DNA from 4 places in the Streptomyces sp. NPDC058985 genome. Region 3 is predicted to be linked to each of the others. Evidence: riboswitches for the same ligand, from Rfam matches in the RefSeq annotation. Region 3 holds a riboswitch; each other region holds the start of a gene.
The links. A riboswitch is a leader RNA that binds a small molecule or an ion and turns the genes downstream of it on or off. The one in region 3 is predicted to bind cyclic di-AMP.
Positions count from the first base shown of each region.

Region 1 (4,441 bases), on a different contig from region 3:
CGACCCGGGCGCCTCCCCGTACCTGTTCTTCCGGGTCGACGACCTGGACGCCGCCGTGGCCCGGGTGCGTGAGCTGGGCGGCTCCGTGGAGGAGCTGGGTGAGGAGGGCGAGGAGGACGCGGAGTCGGTGGCCCGGTTCGGCCGGTTCACGCTCTGCCGGGACGACCAGGGCTCCCTCTTCGGCCTGCACGAGCCGCCGCACGGGAAATGATCGCGGGGTTGCGCGATTCCCACCCCCTCACAATGTACGTCCTGTACATTTTATACGGAGCCAGTGCAGCCGAAGAGGGTTCCGTCACGAGAAGGGGTTCGCCATGACCCGACCGTCCGCCCGCCACGTCCTGCCCGAGTTCACCGAGCGCACGAGCGCCGGGGCCCGGACGTCGGATCCGTACTCGAAACTGCTGGAGGAGCGGATCGTCTTCCTCGGGACGCCGGTCGACGAGACCTCCGCGAACGACGTGATGGCGCAGTTCATGCACCTGGAGCACCAGGCCCCGGACCGGGACATCGCCCTCTGCATCAACTCCCCGGGCGGCTCGTTCACGGCCATGACGGCGATCTACGACACGATGCGCTACGTCGCCTGCGACGTGGAGACGACCTGCCTCGGACAGGCCGGCGCGTCCGCCGCGCTGCTGCTGGCGGCGGGCACGCCGGGCAAGCGCGCGATGCTGCCCGGGGCGCGGGTGGTGCTCCGTCAGCCGCTGCTCACCGAGCCGATCGAGGGGCAGGCGAGCGACCTGGCCATCCGGGCCGAGGAGTTGGCACGGATCCGCGCCCGCCTGGAGGAGATCCTTGTACGGCACACGGGCCGCACTCCGGCGCAGGTGACCGAGGACATCGAGCGGGACACCGTCCTGGACGCCCAACAGGCTCTGGAGTACGGGCTGGTGGACCGGATCGTGTCCGACCGCTCCGCCGCGCCCGGCACACCCGGCACCCGGTGAACGGCCGATGCTGCCACCGGAACTGCCGCCCCTGCCCGCCCTGACCCGCGCCGAGGCGGAGCTGATCGACCGCTACCTGGACGTCGTCGACCTGCTCGGGCGCATCAACCCCGCGCGGGACGGCGACACCTACCGGGGACTGCGGGCCGCCCAGGCGCTGGTCGGGAAGGCCGCGGCCCTGCGTGACGCGCTGGAGCTGATGCACGCCCGGGGCGAGACCGAACTGCACGCGCCCCCCCTCGCCCGCGCCCTGCGGGTACTGGACGGCGAGCGGCGGACGGGACGCCTCAGTCTTCCGCCGTGTTCCGAGAGTTGAGTGGACGGGGTTCGAAACGGACCAAAAGACGTACCTCCTTTCGGCGTAGGAACACACCCGGTTGACGACCGGTCCGGGTTGCGCGGCCGCCCTCCCCCGACGTCCGCGCCTACCGCTGCGCCGCTGGTCCCGGGGGCGTCATCGCCTACGACCCCGGCTCGAACACAGCGGCGTCCACCCGAACGGGTGGGTGGTGAGTAACAACACAAAAGGCACGTTCCGTTGGGAATTCCCCCTCCGGCGAGACAAGATCCGTGACTGACGACAAGCCCCCGCCGCAGCGGCGGGGCGGTCCGGGCGGACGCCGAGTCCTGCCGCCGCCCGGACGACCGGTCGCGAGGAAGTGGATCGGCAGGAGTGGAGGACCCGAGCACGACGGGTCGCAGGAGCGGTCGCCTCCGTGGGAGAGGCGCCGGACCGAGCAGCCCTTGGGGTGAAGCCGCACTCGTGCGGCCGGGCAACTTCGCCAGCCCGAATCCGACAGGTCATCCTTCACAGGCGGCTGACGAAGGGTTGCGCATGTTCGCGCTCAATCGTGTCCCGTCCCTGATGGCTCGTGCCGGTACGGCCTCGGCCCTCACTCTCGCCGCGGTAGGCGGCTCCGTCGTGGTCCCCGGCTTCTCCTCGGAGGCGGCCGCGGCGGCTCATGCGACGAAGGCCCTCAAGATCGCGGCATCCAAGAAGGGTTCCCCCTACAGGTGGGGCGCCGTCGGGCCCCGCAGGTTCGACTGCTCCGGCCTGACGCTGTACTCGTTCAAGAAGGCCGGCAAGAAGCTGCCGCGCACGGCGGCCCAGCAGTACAACAAGACCCGCCACGTCTCGGCCAAGAAGCGCAAGGCCGGAGACCTGGTCTTCTTCCACTCGGGCCGCAGCGTCTACCACGTCGGCATCTACGCCGGGAAGGGCAAGCTCTGGCACGCCCCGAAGACCGGGGACGTGGTACGCCTGCAGAAGATCTGGACCGGGAGCGTCTCCTACGGCCGGGTCAAGTAGCCCCCAGGGGCCAGACGCCCCGTGATCGAGTGACACGGGGTCAGACAGCCCGGGGTCGAGCAGCTCTCCCGAGGGGGATGACGGCGTTCTGCCCCGCCGTCACCCCCTCGGCGGCGGCCGGCGTGCCGGGGGCGGTCCAGGGCAGTTCGATGGAGACGGTCTTGCCGCCCTCCCGCGTGGGGCGGACCCGCAGCTTGCCGCCGCATTCGGCGGTCAGCCAGCGGATGATCACCATGCCGCGGCCGTTGTCCTGCTGCACGGCGGCCGGCAGGCGCTTGGGGAAGCGCGGATGGCTGTCGGTGACGCCGATGCGCAGCCGCTCGTCACGGTCGAGGACGAGGTCCACCGTGAAGGTGGGCGACTGCCCGAGCGTGTGCTGGACCGCGTTGGTCGCCAGTTCGGAGACGATCAGCCGGACCGTGTCGGACATCTCCGCGTCCGCCGGCAGGCCCCACTCCACCAGCGTGCCGGCCACATAGGTGCGCGCGGCGGCCACCGAAGCGGGATCGCTCGGCAGAGTGACGGATGCTTCCAGGTGATCGGCCATGGCAACGTCGTCCCTTTCTCACGGGACCGTGGTCCGACACGAAGCGGGCGGTTCGAGTACGGTCCCGGACTGGTGCTTCGCCGCCAGACTGCCATCACCCGGCCCGTGAAGGACGGCGATCCGCCAAGATATGCATATATCTGTCGCTCGAAGCGGTGAACTCTGCGACGGCAGAGCGGATTTGGGCGGCCCATAAGGAGTAAGGGAGTGGCCCATGCAGCACGGTCCGGTGGTGCGCCGCAGAAAGCTGGGCGCGGAACTGCGCGCCCTGCGCACGACGGCGGGCATCACCAGCGGGGAGGCGGCCCGGCTGGTGGGCTGGCACCAGTCGAAGGTCAGCCGCATCGAGACCGGGACGAGCGGGGCGAAACCGGCCGACGTGCGGTTACTGCTCGACGCCTACGGCGTGGACGACGACCAGCTGCGCGGGCTGCTGGTGATGCTGGCGCGCTCCGACGACGCGGGCGGCCGGCACCACTGGTGGCACGCCTACCGCGGGGTGCTGCCGCCCACCTACCGCGACTTCATCAGCCTGGAGTCCCAGGCCGGCGCGATGCGCACGCTGGAGACGACGGTGGTCCCCGGCCTCCTGCAGACCCCGGAGTACGCCCGCGAGGTGACGCGGGCCGCCGTGGACGGCATGCCGGAGGAGCGGCTGGACGCGCTGGTGGAGGTCAGGCTGGCCCGGCAGGACGTGCTGCGCGGCGAACCGCCGCTGGAGCTGAGCGCGGTGCTGGACGAGGCGGTGCTGCGCCGGCAGGTGGGCGGCCCCGGGGTGATGGCACGTCAGCTGGAGCGGCTGGTGGAGGCGGCGCGTCTGCCGCATGTCCGGCTCCAGGTATTGCCGTTTGCCGCCGGGGCGCACATCGGTGTCACCGGCCCTTTCGTAATCTTCTCTTTTTCGAGCACTTCTGATCTGGACGTGGTTGTTCTCGACCACTTGACGAGTAGCCTGCATCTCGAACGGAAAGAAGACCTAGAGGCCTATACCGAGGCCTTCAACGCCCTTCTGATCCATGCCCTTTCGCCCGAGGACTCGTTGGACTTCATCGCCGCGACCGCGGCAGGCGCGTAAGGAGGCACCATGTCAGGCTCCATGTCCGAACTTCCCCGGAACATCCCTGCCGGCACCGATCTGACCGGCGTGCGGTGGCTGCGCAGCAGCTACAGCACGGGCGCGAACAACTGCGTGGAGACGGCCCGGCCGTCGGCCGGCCGCTGGGCCGGACTTCTCGCGGTGCGCGACTCCAAGAACCCCGCCGGGGCCGCCCTGCTCTTCTCCCCCGAGAGCTGGACGTCCTTCACCGCCGGGATCCACCAGGACTGACCACCCCACGAGACGTCGGACGACACACGGCCATGCCACGCCGACTCATGGTCGCGTCTCGCCGATCACCCGCACCGCGCGTTCGATCTGTTCCCCGGAGAGGTCCGCCCGAGCGGTCAGCCTGAGCCGTGAGACACCGTCCGGCACGGAAGGAGGACGGAAACAGCCCACGGACAGGCCGGCCGCACGGCAGTCGGCCGCCCACCGCACCGCCCCCTCCGGGGAAGGCGCGCGCACCGAGACCACCGCGGCGTCCGGACGTACCGCCTCCAGGCCCGACGCGGTCAGGCGCGCGTGCAGTTCGGCGG
Region 1 covers NZ_JBHYJX010000021.1:120,655-125,095, reverse strand. Annotated here, with positions in the region: gene ACFW01_RS20290 (VOC family protein) at 1-211, shown strand, start outside; gene ACFW01_RS20285 (ATP-dependent Clp protease proteolytic subunit) at 315-950, shown strand; gene ACFW01_RS20280 (hypothetical protein) at 958-1,266, shown strand; cyclic di-AMP (ydaO/yuaA leader) riboswitch at 1,635-1,782, shown strand; gene ACFW01_RS20275 (C40 family peptidase) at 1,786-2,259, shown strand; gene ACFW01_RS20270 (ATP-binding protein) at 2,300-2,806, opposite strand; gene ACFW01_RS20265 (helix-turn-helix transcriptional regulator) at 3,021-3,881, shown strand; gene ACFW01_RS20260 (DUF397 domain-containing protein) at 3,903-4,133, shown strand; gene ACFW01_RS20255 (8-amino-7-oxononanoate synthase) at 4,179-4,441, opposite strand, start outside.
Region 1: it holds a riboswitch for cyclic di-AMP, as region 3 does, so the genes downstream of both, ACFW01_RS20275 (C40 family peptidase) here and ACFW01_RS30400 (transglycosylase family protein) in region 3, are expected to answer to the same signal.

Region 2 (4,441 bases), on a different contig from region 3:
TGTGGGGGACGGCGCCCACTTCGACTCGCTGACCCCGCACCGGATCGCGGCACAGGATCCCGAAGGGGTCGAGCTGCTCTTCGTCCACACCCTGCTGCAGAGCCCGACGGCCGCGCTGTGCCTCGGCCCGACGCCCCCCGGGGAGATGCCGTGAGATCCATGGAGGAGAAGTTCCCGCGCGCCCTGTGGGTGCGGCTGCTCATCTACATCGCCCTGGGACACGTCTTCGGCGGCTTCCTCTACCTGCTCTTCGAGGTGGGCGCCGGCCGCTAGCGGCCGGGCGGACCGCTGCCGCGCCGGATCAGTCCAGCATCCGCTCGCGCAGCCGCTCCCGGGCCGCCGGGGTGAGGTGCAGGCCCTGCTCCAGGTAGGCGTCGACGCCGCCCCAGGTCTCCTCGACGGTGTCGAAGGCCGCCGCCAGGTACTCGGCGCGCGCGTCGAACAAGGGACTCAGCAGCTCCATGACCTCGGGGGAGTAGGCCGAGGCGGCGGAGCCGCCGCGGCGCACCTTGTAGCGGCGGTGCGTGGCGTTCGACTTGAGGTAGTCGTCGAGGACGGCATCGCGCTCGACACCGAGCGCGAGCAGCGTGACCGCGATCGACAGGCCCGCGCGGTCCTTGCCGGCCGCGCAGTGCATCAGGGCGGGGACGCTGTCCTCGGCCAGCGCGTGCAGCACCCGGGAGTGCTCCTCCGTGCGCTCCGTGATGATCGTGCGGTAGGACGCGATCATCCGTCGGGCGCCCTTGCCGTCGGCCAGGATCGCGTGCAGCTGGTCGAGGTCGCCGTCGCGGACCATCTTCCAGAACTCGGCGCCGTCGGCCGGGTCGCTCAGCGGCAGGTTCACATTGCGCACGCCCGGCAGCTCGACGTCGGGGCCTTCCAGCTTCTGGTCGGCCGCGTTGCGGAAGTCGAAGATGGTGTGCAGGCCGAGGGTGGCCAGGAAGGCGGCGTCCTCCCCGGTGGCGTGCGCCAGGTGGCCGCTGCGGAACAGCACGCCATGCCGCACCCGTCGCCCGTCCGCGGCCGGCAGTCCGCCGACGTCCCGGAAATTGCGCACACCGGTCAGCTCGGGTTCGGTCGACGGGACCTGCTGCGTCACGGGGACTCCTCCCACTCCGCCCCGCCGACGCTGCTCGGCGGCGGGCTCGCCTCGACGATACGGCATCCCCTGGCTGCGCCCATGAGTTGTCCACAGGGGATTAAGGGCGACCTCGCACCTTCTGTCCGAATTGATGCCTTAATCCCAACTGGCGTTGAATTGCGAAAGGGTGGAGAAGTGGCGCGTGAGCAGCGTCATATCCGTAACCGTGCGTCGTCCGTCATGTCCACGTAATCAAGCCGGTTTTCAAGGATGTTCACACGAAAAGCCATTCCCCGAATCGACGGAGTGTGACCGGAAATTCCCGTAAAGGATCAATCGGAACACCTTCTGGTGGAACCCTTCGCTTGTCCGGGTGCGTCTTGGTCCCTTACGTTCACCACCGATCCGGACGGACGCCTAATCCTGCCGCCGACCGGAGCCCACTCTCATCCACCACCCGTACCCGGCAGGAGCGGGGGACCCACAGGTACGAATGCCTGTTCCGGTTCCCGGAACGGCTTGGGGTGAAGCCGCGTTTCGGCGCGGCCGGGCATCTCCAGCCCGAACCCGACAGCTCACCTCGCAGGCGCCGGAGAGGAATTCGCCATGCCCGCGAAGGGTAAGCACCGCCGTACCAGGGCCATGCGCCTGACCCGCACCATCGCCGTCGCCGGAACCGGTGGCGCCGCGCTCGCCCTCCCGCTGATCGGGGCCGCCGGCGCCAACGCCGCTCCCGCGCACTCCGTTTCCGAGCAGTCCGTCCAGTCCATTGCGGCGACGGCGAAGAAGGCCGCCGCGAGTGGCGCCGAGAAGAACTCGGACGCGCGGACCTACACCGTCAAGAGCGGCGACTACCTCTCCCGGATCGCCGACGAGCAGAACGTCGACGGCGGCTGGAAGAAGCTCTACGAGGACAACCGCCAGGCCGTCGGTTCGGACCCGTCGCTGATCCACCCCGGCCTGAAGCTCTCGGTCGGCGCCAAGACCGCCCAGTCGGAGAAGCCGGCCGCCGAGAAGCCCGCCGCCGAGAAGCCGGCCGAGGCGGAGAAGCCCGCCGCCAAGCCGGCCGAGAAGTCCACGGACGCCGAGAAGGCCTCCACCTCGGACGCCGGCACCAGCAGCGGCTACACCTCCCCCGTCGCGGGCGGCACCGTCGGTACCCCGTACCACCAGTCCGGCAGCATGTGGTCCAGCGGCTACCACACCGGCACCGACTTCGTCGTCCCGACCGGCACCCCGCTCAAGGCCGTCGGCGCGGGCACCGTCGTCTCCGCCGGCCCCGGCGGTGCGTACGGCAACCAGGTCGTCATCCAGCTCGCCGACGGCCACTACGCCCAGTACGCCCACCTCTCCTCCCTCTCCGTCTCCGCCGGCCAGTCGGTGACGGCGGGCCAGCAGGTCGGCCTCTCGGGTGCCACCGGCAACGTGACCGGTCCGCACCTGCACTTCGAGATCCGCACCACGCCGGACTACGGGTCGGACATCGACCCGGTCGCGTTCCTGCGCTCGCACGGCGTCTCTCTCTGACGCACGGCCAGGGCGCAGCCCCCACACCACCGAAGGCCGGACCCCGATCCCCGGGTCCGGCCTTCGGTGTATTCCGCAATTGACCAAGCCTTTAGGCGTGGCCTTTCTCACCGACCGTCAACCCCTGCCTACGGTCGCGTAGGTCACATTCCAAGGTGAATCATGGCCCGATGTGGCAGACGATTCGAAGAATGACAGCAGAGCAGTGATCGGGTCGTACGTGGCGCTGGGGGACAGCTTCACCGAGGGCGTCGGCGACCGCGGCCCCGACGGGGCGTTCGTCGGCTGGGCCGACCGATTCGCCGTACTGCTCGCGGACCGGCGCCCCGAGGGCGACTTCACCTACGCGAACCTCGCCGTGCGCGGCAGGCTGCTCGACCAGATCGCGGCCGAACAGGTCCCCCGAGTCGCCGAACTCGCGCCGGACCTCGTCTCGTTCGCGGCCGGCGGCAACGACATCCTCCGGCCCGGCACCGACCCCGACGAGGTGGCCGAGCGGTTCGAGCGGGCGGTGGCCGCGCTGGCCGAAGCGGCCGGCACCGTCCTCGTGACGACCGGGTTCGACACCCGCGGCGTGCCCGTGCTCAGGCATCTGCGCGGCAAGATCGCCACGTACAACGGACACGTCCGCGCCATCGCCGACCGGTACGGCTGCCCGGTGCTCGACCTCTGGTCGCTCCGCAGCGTCCAGGACCGCAGGGCGTGGGACGCCGACCGCCTGCACCTGTCGCCGGAGGGCCACACACGGGTGGCGCTGCGCGCCGGACAGGCGCTCGGCCTGCCCGTGCCGGCCGACCCGGACCAGCCCTGGCCGCCGCTGCCCTACCGCGCCGCGCTGGACGTACGCCGGGACGACGTGCACTGGGCCCGCGAGTACCTGGTGCCGTGGATCGGGCGCCGGCTGCGCGGCCAGTCCTCGGGCGACCACGTGACCGCCAAGGGGGCGCTGTCGCCGCACGACATCAAGACGCGGATCGCCTCGGTGGCGTGACGGCGTCGTGCGGGCGGGCCGGCTGCGGAGGCCGGCTGCGGACGGGGTACGGCGGGTCAGCGGCGGGGGTGGCCCAACGCCTCCCGCGGCAGGCCCAGTTCCCGGGCGAGTGCCTCGTCCGTCCACTCCCGCGCCCGGGCCCGCGACACCGTGCCCCCGTACGACGTCAGTTGCACGGCGAGCCCGTCGAGGAGCGCGGTCAGCCGCAGGGCCGCGCCCTCGGGGTCCGGGCAGGGGAACTCCCCGGCGGCCACCCCCTCGGCGATGACCTCGGCGATCGCGGCCTTCCACCGGCGGTCCAGGTCGCGCGTGACGTCCCGCAGCACGGGCTCGCGCAGCGCCGCCGCCCAGCCCTCGATCCACAGCCGCCAGCCCTTGGCCTGCCCCGTCGGGGCGTACCACCGCACGGCGGCCCGCAGACGGCGCACCGCCGACGTACGGCGGCCGAGCAGTCCGCGCAGATGAGCCAGATCGTCCTCGGCGGCCCGGGCGAAGGCGGCGGCGACCAGCTTCTCCTTCGTGGAGAAGTGGTAGAGCACCAACGCGTTGCTCACCCCGAGCGCGGACGCCACGTCGGCGATCCGCAGCGCCGCGACACCTCGCGCCGATATCTGCTCGACGGCCGCGCGCAGCAGCTCCTCGCGCCGCTCGGCCACACTCAACCGGACTCGCACCACGCCCCGTCCCCCAAGCTCCGGACACGATCAGTCGGTGTCACACGAGACGACCATAATGAGAGCCTGACCCAATCCACCTGGAGGTTACCGTGGCCGGATACCGTTCCCCGAGTTCCGGGCTCCGTACGCCCCGGCCCGCGGCCTTCGGCGCGGACCCGACCGGTG
Region 2 covers NZ_JBHYJX010000003.1:94,209-98,649, reverse strand. Annotated here, with positions in the region: gene ACFW01_RS03545 (XRE family transcriptional regulator) at 1-154, shown strand, start outside; gene ACFW01_RS03540 (DUF6126 family protein) at 160-273, shown strand; gene ACFW01_RS03535 (tyrosine-protein phosphatase) at 302-1,099, opposite strand; cyclic di-AMP (ydaO/yuaA leader) riboswitch at 1,526-1,683, shown strand; gene ACFW01_RS03530 (peptidoglycan DD-metalloendopeptidase family protein) at 1,688-2,608, shown strand; gene ACFW01_RS03525 (SGNH/GDSL hydrolase family protein) at 2,814-3,599, shown strand; gene ACFW01_RS03520 (TetR/AcrR family transcriptional regulator) at 3,656-4,276, opposite strand; gene ACFW01_RS03515 (MBL fold metallo-hydrolase) at 4,366-4,441, shown strand, end outside.
Region 2: it holds a riboswitch for cyclic di-AMP, as region 3 does, so the genes downstream of both, ACFW01_RS03530 (peptidoglycan DD-metalloendopeptidase family protein) here and ACFW01_RS30400 (transglycosylase family protein) in region 3, are expected to answer to the same signal.

Region 3 (4,441 bases):
CTCATCATGCGTGGTCTGCGCACTTTGCCCGTCTCGTTCACGCCGTCCGCGTCAGCGCCCGGCAACGGTGCGTCGTCAAGGCAAACCTGACACGCCCTCAACTCTGTGATCTTCACGTGATCTGCGCGGCATGAACTTGTGACAAGCGATCATCTGCCTATACGTTCACGAATCAGTGTGGCGACGAGCATCACCCGCCGCACGGTCCCCGTCGTCTGTGAAAGGTCGTCGCATGCTCTCCGGGAACGGTCGTCATCGCCGCCCCCGCCAGGCTCCCGCACTGGTCGTCGCCGCCGGAGTGACCGGCTCCGCCATCGCCATCCCGCTGCTCGGCGCCACCGGCGCGCACGCGGCCGGGGCGAACTGGGACCAGGTCGCCGAGTGCGAGACCGGCGGCGCCTGGAGCCAGAACGCCGGCAACGGCTACTACGGCGGCCTCCAGCTCCCCCAGGAGGCGTGGGAGCGGTACGGCGGTCTGGAGTACGCGGCCAGCGCCGACCAGGCCAGTCGCTCCCAGCAGATAAGAATCGCCGAGAAGCTGTACGCGGACCAGGGCATCGCGGCCTGGCCGACCTGCGGGCTGCTCGCGGGTCTCGGCAACCCCCCTGGGGCCACCGGCGCCACGGACGCGACCGGTGACGGCTCGTCGGAGGAGTCGCGGTCCCCGGAGAAGTCGGAGACCCCGGAATCGGCCGAGTCCTCCGCCGGCAAGACGCCCGAGTCGACCACGTCTCCGAACGTGACGGATTCGTCCGAGTCGTCCGCTTCGCCGTCTCCGTCGGAGTCGACCGAGGGGTCGGACTCGTCCCCCGAGACGTCCGGTTCGTCCCCTTCGCCGTCCTCCTCGCCCTCGTCGGGCTCTTCCGATGCCTCGTCCGACGGCAAGGATCAATCCGCCAAGACGGACACAACGCCCGAAAGCAACCCTCACGCCACCGCCGAACCGGAGGCCGCCGACCGCTCGTCGGGCTCCGGCAAGCATCGCGGCGACAGCGCGGACGAGGGCGGGCGCTGGAAGGGGCTCACCGACAGCACCTCGGGCCGGCACGCCTCGCGTGACGGAGGGCCGGGGGACGCCGACGACGGCTCCTACATCGTCCGCTCCGGGGACAATCTCTGGGCCATCGCCGACTCCCTTGGCGTCGACGGCGGATGGCGCGCGCTCTACTCCGACAACGAGCGGGTCGTCGGCCACGACCCCGACCGCATCCTGCCCGGTCAGACGCTCACGGTCACGGGCGAATCGGGCGAAAAGTAGGGGGAGTTCACGTCACGGTTAGAGGCTCTATGTCCGTTTTGGATCTCGTGAGAGATAGGTCTCAGAAGCCGTGATCGTCTTTGAAAATCCGCGGAGCGCGTGTCTACGGTCATGACCGCTCGCCATCGCGGGCCCCGACAGCCGCAACGCCGAATCCTGCCAGCGGCCGTACGGGAACAGTCGTCGCGTAAAGCGCCGAAGGCAGGAGCGGGGGACCCAAGGTAAGTGCCGCACCGGGCAGTTCTGCCGGAGCGGCTAGGGGTGGAGCCGAGTTCCGAGAGGAACCCGGCCGGGCAACTCAACCGGCCCGAACCCGACAGCTCACCTCGCAGGCGTCGGTGAGGGGATCAACCATGCTGTTTTCCGGCAAGGGCAAGCACCGTCGTCCGTCCAAGGCCACTCGCGTCATCGCCGTCGCCGGCGTGACCGGTGCCGCCGTCGCCGCCCCGCTGATGGCGGCCGGCAACGCCTCCGCCGCCACCAACGCCGAGTGGGACGCCGTCGCCCAGTGCGAGTCCGGTGGCAACTGGTCCATCAACACCGGCAACGGCTACTACGGCGGCCTCCAGTTCTCCGCCTCCACCTGGGCCGGCTACGGCGGCACCCAGTACGCCGCCACCGCCGACCAGGCCAGCAAGGCGCAGCAGATCGAGATCGCCGAGAAGGTGCTCGCGGGCCAGGGCAAGGGCGCCTGGCCGGTCTGCGGCACCGGCCTCTCGAACGCCGCGAACACCGGCGGCGGCTCCGGCGAGAGCCAGGACGGCGGCTCCACCGCCGACCGCTCCACCGAGCAGAAGGCGTCCCGCTCCGACGAGCGCCCGGCCGCCGAGCCGAAGGCCGAGAAGAAGGCCGAGAAGAAGACGGTCACCACCCCCACCGGCAAGAAGGTCGAGAAGGGTGACGGCGAGTACAAGGTCGTCAAGGGTGACACCCTCAGCTCCATCGCCGAGGAGCACGAGGTCAAGGGCGGCTGGGAGAAGCTGTTCAAGCTGAACGACGACATCGTCGACGAGGCCGACCTGATCTTCCCGGGTCAGCAGCTGCACCTGAAGTAGGCGGCGCCTGCCGCGACTCCCGCCCCGGTGCGTGTTCCCCGTGCGCACCGGGGCGGGCCCCTTTTCGAAATCGGCTTTGTTTCGTTCGGAAACAATTTACTCTCGGTTCTGTCCAGCGGGTGGGCGATCGGCTGGCCGATCGCCCGGAGCCGGTTAGGCTCGGTCCCGCAGAGCCGACGCGGTCCTGCGGACCCGCGCGTCACACCGAAGCGTCACATTGAAGAAGGAGATGCTCGTGCCGTCCATCGACGTCGTCGTAGCCCGGGAAATCCTGGACTCCCGAGGCAACCCCACGGTCGAGGTCGAGGTCGGCCTCGACGACGGCAGCACGGGTCGTGCCGCCGTTCCGTCCGGCGCCTCCACCGGTGCCTTCGAGGCCATCGAACTCCGCGACGGCGACCCGGGCCGTTACCTCGGCAAGGGCGTCGAGAAGGCCGTCCTCGCCGTCATCGAGCAGATCGGCCCGGAGCTGGTCGGCTACGACGCCACCGAGCAGCGCCTGATCGACCAGGCCATGTTCGACCTGGACGCCACCGACAACAAGGGCTCGCTCGGCGCCAACGCCATCCTCGGCGTCTCCCTCGCCGTCGCCCACGCCGCCTCCGAGGCCAGCGACCTGCCGCTCTTCCGCTACCTGGGCGGCCCCAACGCGCACCTGCTGCCGGTGCCGATGATGAACATCCTGAACGGCGGCTCGCACGCCGACTCCAACGTGGACATCCAGGAGTTCATGATCGCCCCGATCGGCGCGGAGTCCTTCTCCGAGGCCCTGCGCTGGGGCGCCGAGGTCTACCACACGCTGAAGAAGGTCCTGAAGAGCAAGGGCCTGGCCACCGGCCTCGGCGACGAGGGCGGCTTCGCCCCGAACCTCGGCTCCAACCGCGAGGCCCTCGACCTCATCCTGGAGGCGATCAAGGAGGCCGGCTACACCCCGGGCGAGCAGATCGCGCTCGCGCTCGACGTCGCCGCGTCCGAGTTCTACAAGGACGGTTCCTACGCCTTCGAGGGCAAGAACCGCACCGCCGCCGAGATGACCGAGTACTACGCCGAGCTGGTCGAGGCGTACCCGCTGGTCTCCATCGAGGACCCGCTGTTCGAGGACGACTGGGACGGCTGGAACACCATCACTGCCAAGCTCGGCGACAAGGTGCAGCTCGTCGGCGACGACCTGTTCGTCACCAACCCGGAGCGCCTGGCCCGCGGCATCGAGGAGAACTCGGCCAACGCGCTGCTCGTCAAGGTCAACCAGATCGGTTCGCTGACCGAGACCCTGGACGCCGTCGAGCTGGCCCAGCGCAACGGCTTCAAGTGCATGATGTCCCACCGCTCCGGTGAGACCGAGGACGTCACCATCGCCGACCTGGCCGTCGCCACCAACTGCGGCCAGATCAAGACCGGCGCCCCGGCCCGCTCCGAGCGCGTCGCGAAGTACAACCAGCTGCTGCGCATCGAGGAGATCCTCGACGACGCCGCGGTGTACGCCGGCCGCAGCGCCTTCCCGCGCTTCAAGGGCTGAGCGCCGCCGTCACAGGCAGCGTCGTACGTACGTCCCCGTACTCGGTCCCGTACCGTGTGCGGGGACGTACGCACGTGTGGACGGGAAGCGGGGACAGACATGGCGGTGAAGGACCGGGACCGTTTCTCCACCGCGACCAGGATCCGGATCATCGGGGAACAGACCGCGGCCCGGGTCTACCGCTCGCAGACCAAGCGCCAGGCCCGTCGCTCCCGGCTGACCGGCCGGGCCGCGCTGCTCGCGATGGTGCTCTGCTCGCTCGTCGTGGCGCTCGCCTATCCGATACGGCAGTACGTCGCCCAGCGCGCCGAGATCGCCGATCTGCGGCGGGAGCAGCAGGAGACCCGGGACCGGGTCGAGGAGCTGCGCGACCTCAAGGCGCGCTGGCAGGACGACGCCTACGCCGAGCAGCAGGTCCGGCTGCGGCTGCACTACGTGATGCCGGGGGAGACGGGGTTCGTCGTCGTCGACCCGGACTCCGCCAGGAAGGCCCGCGCCGAGTCCGGCGGCGCCGACCGCCCCTGGTACCGGAACGTCTGGGACGGTGTCGACAAGGCCGACGCCGCCGCCCGCCGGCCGTGAACCGACCGCGCCGGCACTGACTCAACAGGA
Region 3 covers NZ_JBHYJX010000044.1:44,414-48,854, reverse strand. Annotated here, with positions in the region: gene ACFW01_RS30410 (cytochrome P450) at 1-90, shown strand, start outside; gene ACFW01_RS30405 (transglycosylase family protein) at 233-1,258, shown strand; cyclic di-AMP (ydaO/yuaA leader) riboswitch at 1,442-1,608, shown strand; gene ACFW01_RS30400 (transglycosylase family protein) at 1,612-2,313, shown strand; gene eno (phosphopyruvate hydratase) at 2,549-3,829, shown strand; gene ACFW01_RS30390 (septum formation initiator family protein) at 3,929-4,411, shown strand.

Region 4 (4,441 bases), on a different contig from region 3:
CGCCTCTACAACCGGCTGGTGCGGCGCGACCGCACGGCCGTCGCCGCCGGGTTCGGCCTGCTGCGGCTTGCCGGGGCGCCCTCCCTGGGGTGGCTGGACGTGAAGACGTCCGGTGACGTCGAGGTGCCGGTCATCGAGGCCGCCATCGACGAGGAGCTGGCCCGGTTCGCCGAGGAGGGCCCCACCGCCGAGGAGATGGAGCGCGCCCAGGCCCAGCTGGAGCGCGAATGGCTGGACCGGCTGGGCACGGTCGCCGGACGCGCCGACGAACTGTGCCGGTACGCCGTGCTGTTCGGCGACCCGCAGCTCGCCCTCACCGCCGTGCAGCGGGTGCTCGAGGTGACGGCGGCGGAGGTCCAGGAGGTCGCCAAGGCCCGCCTGCGCCCCGACAACCGCGCGGTGCTCGTCTACGAGCCGACCGCCCCCACCGACGAGCACGCCGCCGAGAACGACGCCACCGACGAGAACGAGGAGGCGGCCAAGTGACCGACCTCGCCACCATGGACTTCCACGCCCAGCCGCAGGCCGGCGAGCCCAAGCCGTGGGCGTTCCCCGCGCCCGGCCGCGGCAGCCTCGACAACGGGCTGACGGTACTGCGCTGCCACCGCCCCGGCCAGCAGGTCGTCGCCGTCGAGGTGCTCCTCGACGCGCCCCTGGACGCCGAGCCGGCCGGCCTCGACGGTGTCGCCACGATCATGGCGCGCGCCTTCTCCGAGGGCACCGACAAGCACTCCGCCGAGGAGTTCGCCGCCGAGCTGGAGCGCTGCGGCGCCACCCTCGACGCGCACGCCGACCACCCCGGTGTCCGGCTCAGCCTGGAGGTGCCCGCCTCGCGCCTCGCCAAGGCGCTCGGCCTCGTCGCCGACGCCCTGAGGGCACCCGCCTTCGCGGACAGCGAGGTCGAACGGCTGGTCCGCAACCGCCTCGACGAGATCCCGCACGAGCTGGCCAACCCGGCCCGCCGCGCGGCCAAGGAGCTCTCCAAGGAGCTGTTCCCGGCCGGGACCCGCATGTCGCGCCCGCGCCAGGGCACCGAGGAGACGGTCGAGGCCATCGACTCCGGCTCCGTACGCGCCTTCTACGAGAGGCACGTCCGCCCCGCCACGGCCACCGCCGTGGTCGTCGGCGACCTCACCGGCCTCGACCTGGACGCGCTGCTGGGCGAGACCCTGGGCGCGTGGACCGGCTCCGCCGCCGAACCCCGTCCCGTGCCGCCGGTGACCGCCGACGACCGGGGCCGCGTCGTCATCGTGGACCGGCCCGGCGCCGTCCAGACGCAGCTGCTGATCGGCCGCACCGGATCCGACCGGCACGACCGCGTGTGGCCCGCACAGGTGCTCGGCACCTACTGCCTCGGCGGCACTCTCACCTCCCGCCTGGACCGCGTCCTGCGCGAGGAGAAGGGCTACACCTACGGCGTTCGGGCCTTCGGGCAGGTGCTGCGGTCCGCGCCGGACGGCACCGGCGCCGCCATGCTCGCCATCAGCGGCTCCGTCGACACCCCGAACACCGGCCCCGCCCTGGAGGACCTGTGGACGGTGCTGCGCAAGCTCGCCGCGGAGGGGCTCACCGACCCCGAGCGCGACGTGGCCGTGCAGAACCTGGTGGGCGTGGCGCCGCTGAAGTACGAGACGGCCGCGGCCGTGGCGAGCACCCTGGCCGACCAGGTCGAGCAGTACCTGCCCGACGACTACCAGGCGACCCTCTACCGTCAACTGGCCGCCACGGGCACCGTGGAGGCCACGGCGGCGGTCGTGAACGCCTTCCCGGTCGACCGTCTGGTGACCGTCCTCGTCGGTGACGCCGCACAGATCAAGGAGCCCGTCGAGGCCCTCGGCATCGGTGAAGTCACCGTGGTGGCGGCCGAGTAGCGGCACGCGCGGAGAGCGGCCCCAGTGACCGGAGTGTCACCGGGGCCGCCGTTTGTCCGAATTGAGGGAGAGGCTGCCCGTCTGCCCTGTGGCATGCGCTACAAAAGTCTTGTTGCGTTTGAGGATTGAACGCAGCCCCGTTTAGCGTCATCCGGGCTGTTCGTCAGGCAGTGCGCCGCACCCGCGGCACCGGACAGTCATCGCCGAGTCCCCACATGGCGCGAGCCAGGGGAGCCGGGGACCCATCGCAGTCCCTGGGGTGAATCGGACGCCCGCGCGTGTCGCGAGGGGGCCCGTAGGAGACCTTCCTGCTCCGAACCCGTCAGCTAACCCGGTAGGCGAGAGGGAAGGAAAGGACCAGCCTCTACATGGCGTTCACGCGCGCCACCGGGAAGCACCGGCGTCCCAGCAAGATGCATCGCAGTACCGCCCGCGCGGCGGGTGTCGCGGCTCTCGCCACCACCGGCGTCGTCGGCACCCTCGCGGCACCGGCGCTCGCCGCCGAGCCCCAGGCGGAACGGAGCGGACTCACCCCGGTCATCACCATCGGCGACTCCCTGGCCGAGGAGATCGACGCCCAGGCCCTCGCACAGCGGCAGGCCGCCGCGGACGCCGCCGCCCGTGAGGCGGCCCAGGAGGCCGCGCGCGAGCGGGCCGCCGAGGCGGCCAAGGAGGCACGCGAGGCCAAGGAGCGCGCCGCGCGGGAGGCGGAGCGCAAGCGCCTCAACACGTTCGTTCCGCCGATCACCTCGTCCTACGTCTCCACCGCGTACCAGGCCGGCAGCTCCCTGTGGTCCTCCGGCAGCCACACCGGCATCGACTTCCACGCCTCCAGCGGCACGACCGTGCACGCGGTCGGCGTCGGCACCGTCGTCGAGGCCGGCTGGGGCGGGGCGTACGGCAATCAGGTCGTGATCAAGATGCACGACGGCACGTACACGCAGTACGGGCACCTGTCGTCCGTCGGCGTCTCCGTCGGCCAGTCGGTCGAACCCGGCCAGCAGATCGGCCTCTCCGGCGCCACCGGCAACGTCACCGGGCCCCACCTGCACTTCGAGGCCCGTACGAGCCCCGAGTACGGCTCGGACATGGACCCCGTCGCCTACCTCCGCTCCCACGGCGTGAACGTCTGACGGCGGACCCCGCGACACCACCCGAAAGCCCCGGCCGTCCGAGCCGGGGCTTTTGGTTTTCGTCGGTGCGCAGCCGCCCGTCGTAGGCCAAAAAAGATCCATGAAATCCGCTCCGCCGTCGGAATATCCGCTGGATTGGCCTAGAGTCGCTGGACACGTCAATCGTCGACGTTTCACGGGGATTAAAGCGGAGGTCGGTCATGCGTATTCCGGCGCATTCGGTGTGCACGGCGATCCGGGACGACATCGTCGCCGGCGTCCACGTGCGCGGGGGCCGGCTCACCGAGGAACTCCTCGCCCGTCGCTACGGCGTCTCCCGCGTCCCCGTCCGCGAGGCCCTGCGCACGCTGGAGGCCGAGGGCTTCGTGGTGACCCGGCGGCACGCGGGCGCGTGCGTCGCGGAACCGACCGAACGGGAGGCCGAAGACCTGCTGGAGACCCGTACGCTCCTGGAGCCCCTGGGCGCCGCCCGGGCCGCCCGCCGCCGGACCGACGCCCACCTCAAGGTGTTGCGCGGCCTGGTCCGCCTGGGGCAGGAACGTGCCAGGCAGGGCAGTGGCGAGGATCTGCGCTCCCTGGGCGGCTGGTTCCACGAGACCCTCGCCCAGGCCGCCGGCAGCCCCTCCCTGACGGCGCTGCTGACCCAGCTGCGCCACAAGATCGCCTGGATGTACGACGTGGAGGCGCCGGCCGGACCGGTGGAGTACTGGGCCGAGCACGGCGCGATCCTCGACGCGGTGGCCCGGGGCGACGGCGACCGGGCGCGGGCGCTCATGGCGCTGCACGTCGAGCAGTCGGTACCGGGACACCGCCTGCGATTCGACTCCGGCGGCGGCAGGACGGAGCGTGTGAGGAACCCGCAACGTCCCGTAAACACGGCGAGCCTGCGGCATTAACATGGGTCCCGTATACAAAGAGCAGGAAATTCGGGGGGATTTTCCGCCTGCCGTATTCCTGCCGGTCGGCAGGAATACGGCAGGCGGAATGGTGCGAAAAAAAGCACCCGGTCCGGCAGCGGCGGTGTGAGAACCGAGCGGAGTATCAGCGGCTGCCGAAGGCGGGCAGGGTGAGGGCTGAATGGGCGGGGCGGGGCTCCGGCGCGGGCATGGCGCTGAGGTCGCGCAGTCGGTCGTTGCGCTGCTCCAGGGCGCGCGCGGTGGTCGGGAAGAGGGTGGCGCCGCCCTGGCCGACCAGGTTCTGGTTCAGGGTCACGAAGTCACGGGTGCCGTGTTCGTAGGCGGCGAAGCCCGCGGCGTGGTCTCGGTCGGCCAGGGAACCGGCCAGCATGTAGGCGCCGACGAGGGCGAGGCTGGTGCCCTGCCCGGTGAGGAACGAGGGCGCGTACGCGGCGTCGCCCACCAGTGCGACCCTGCCGCTTGACCAGCGGGGCATGCGGATCTGCCCGACCGCGTCGAAGAACACGTCGTCCGCGTCCTG
Region 4 covers NZ_JBHYJX010000017.1:30,101-34,541, reverse strand. Annotated here, with positions in the region: gene ACFW01_RS17430 (M16 family metallopeptidase) at 1-486, shown strand, start outside; gene ACFW01_RS17425 (M16 family metallopeptidase) at 483-1,871, shown strand; cyclic di-AMP (ydaO/yuaA leader) riboswitch at 2,063-2,227, shown strand; gene ACFW01_RS17420 (M23 family metallopeptidase) at 2,240-3,004, shown strand; gene ACFW01_RS17415 (GntR family transcriptional regulator) at 3,205-3,900, shown strand; gene ACFW01_RS17410 (FAD-dependent monooxygenase) at 4,046-4,441, opposite strand, start outside.
Region 4: it holds a riboswitch for cyclic di-AMP, as region 3 does, so the genes downstream of both, ACFW01_RS17420 (M23 family metallopeptidase) here and ACFW01_RS30400 (transglycosylase family protein) in region 3, are expected to answer to the same signal.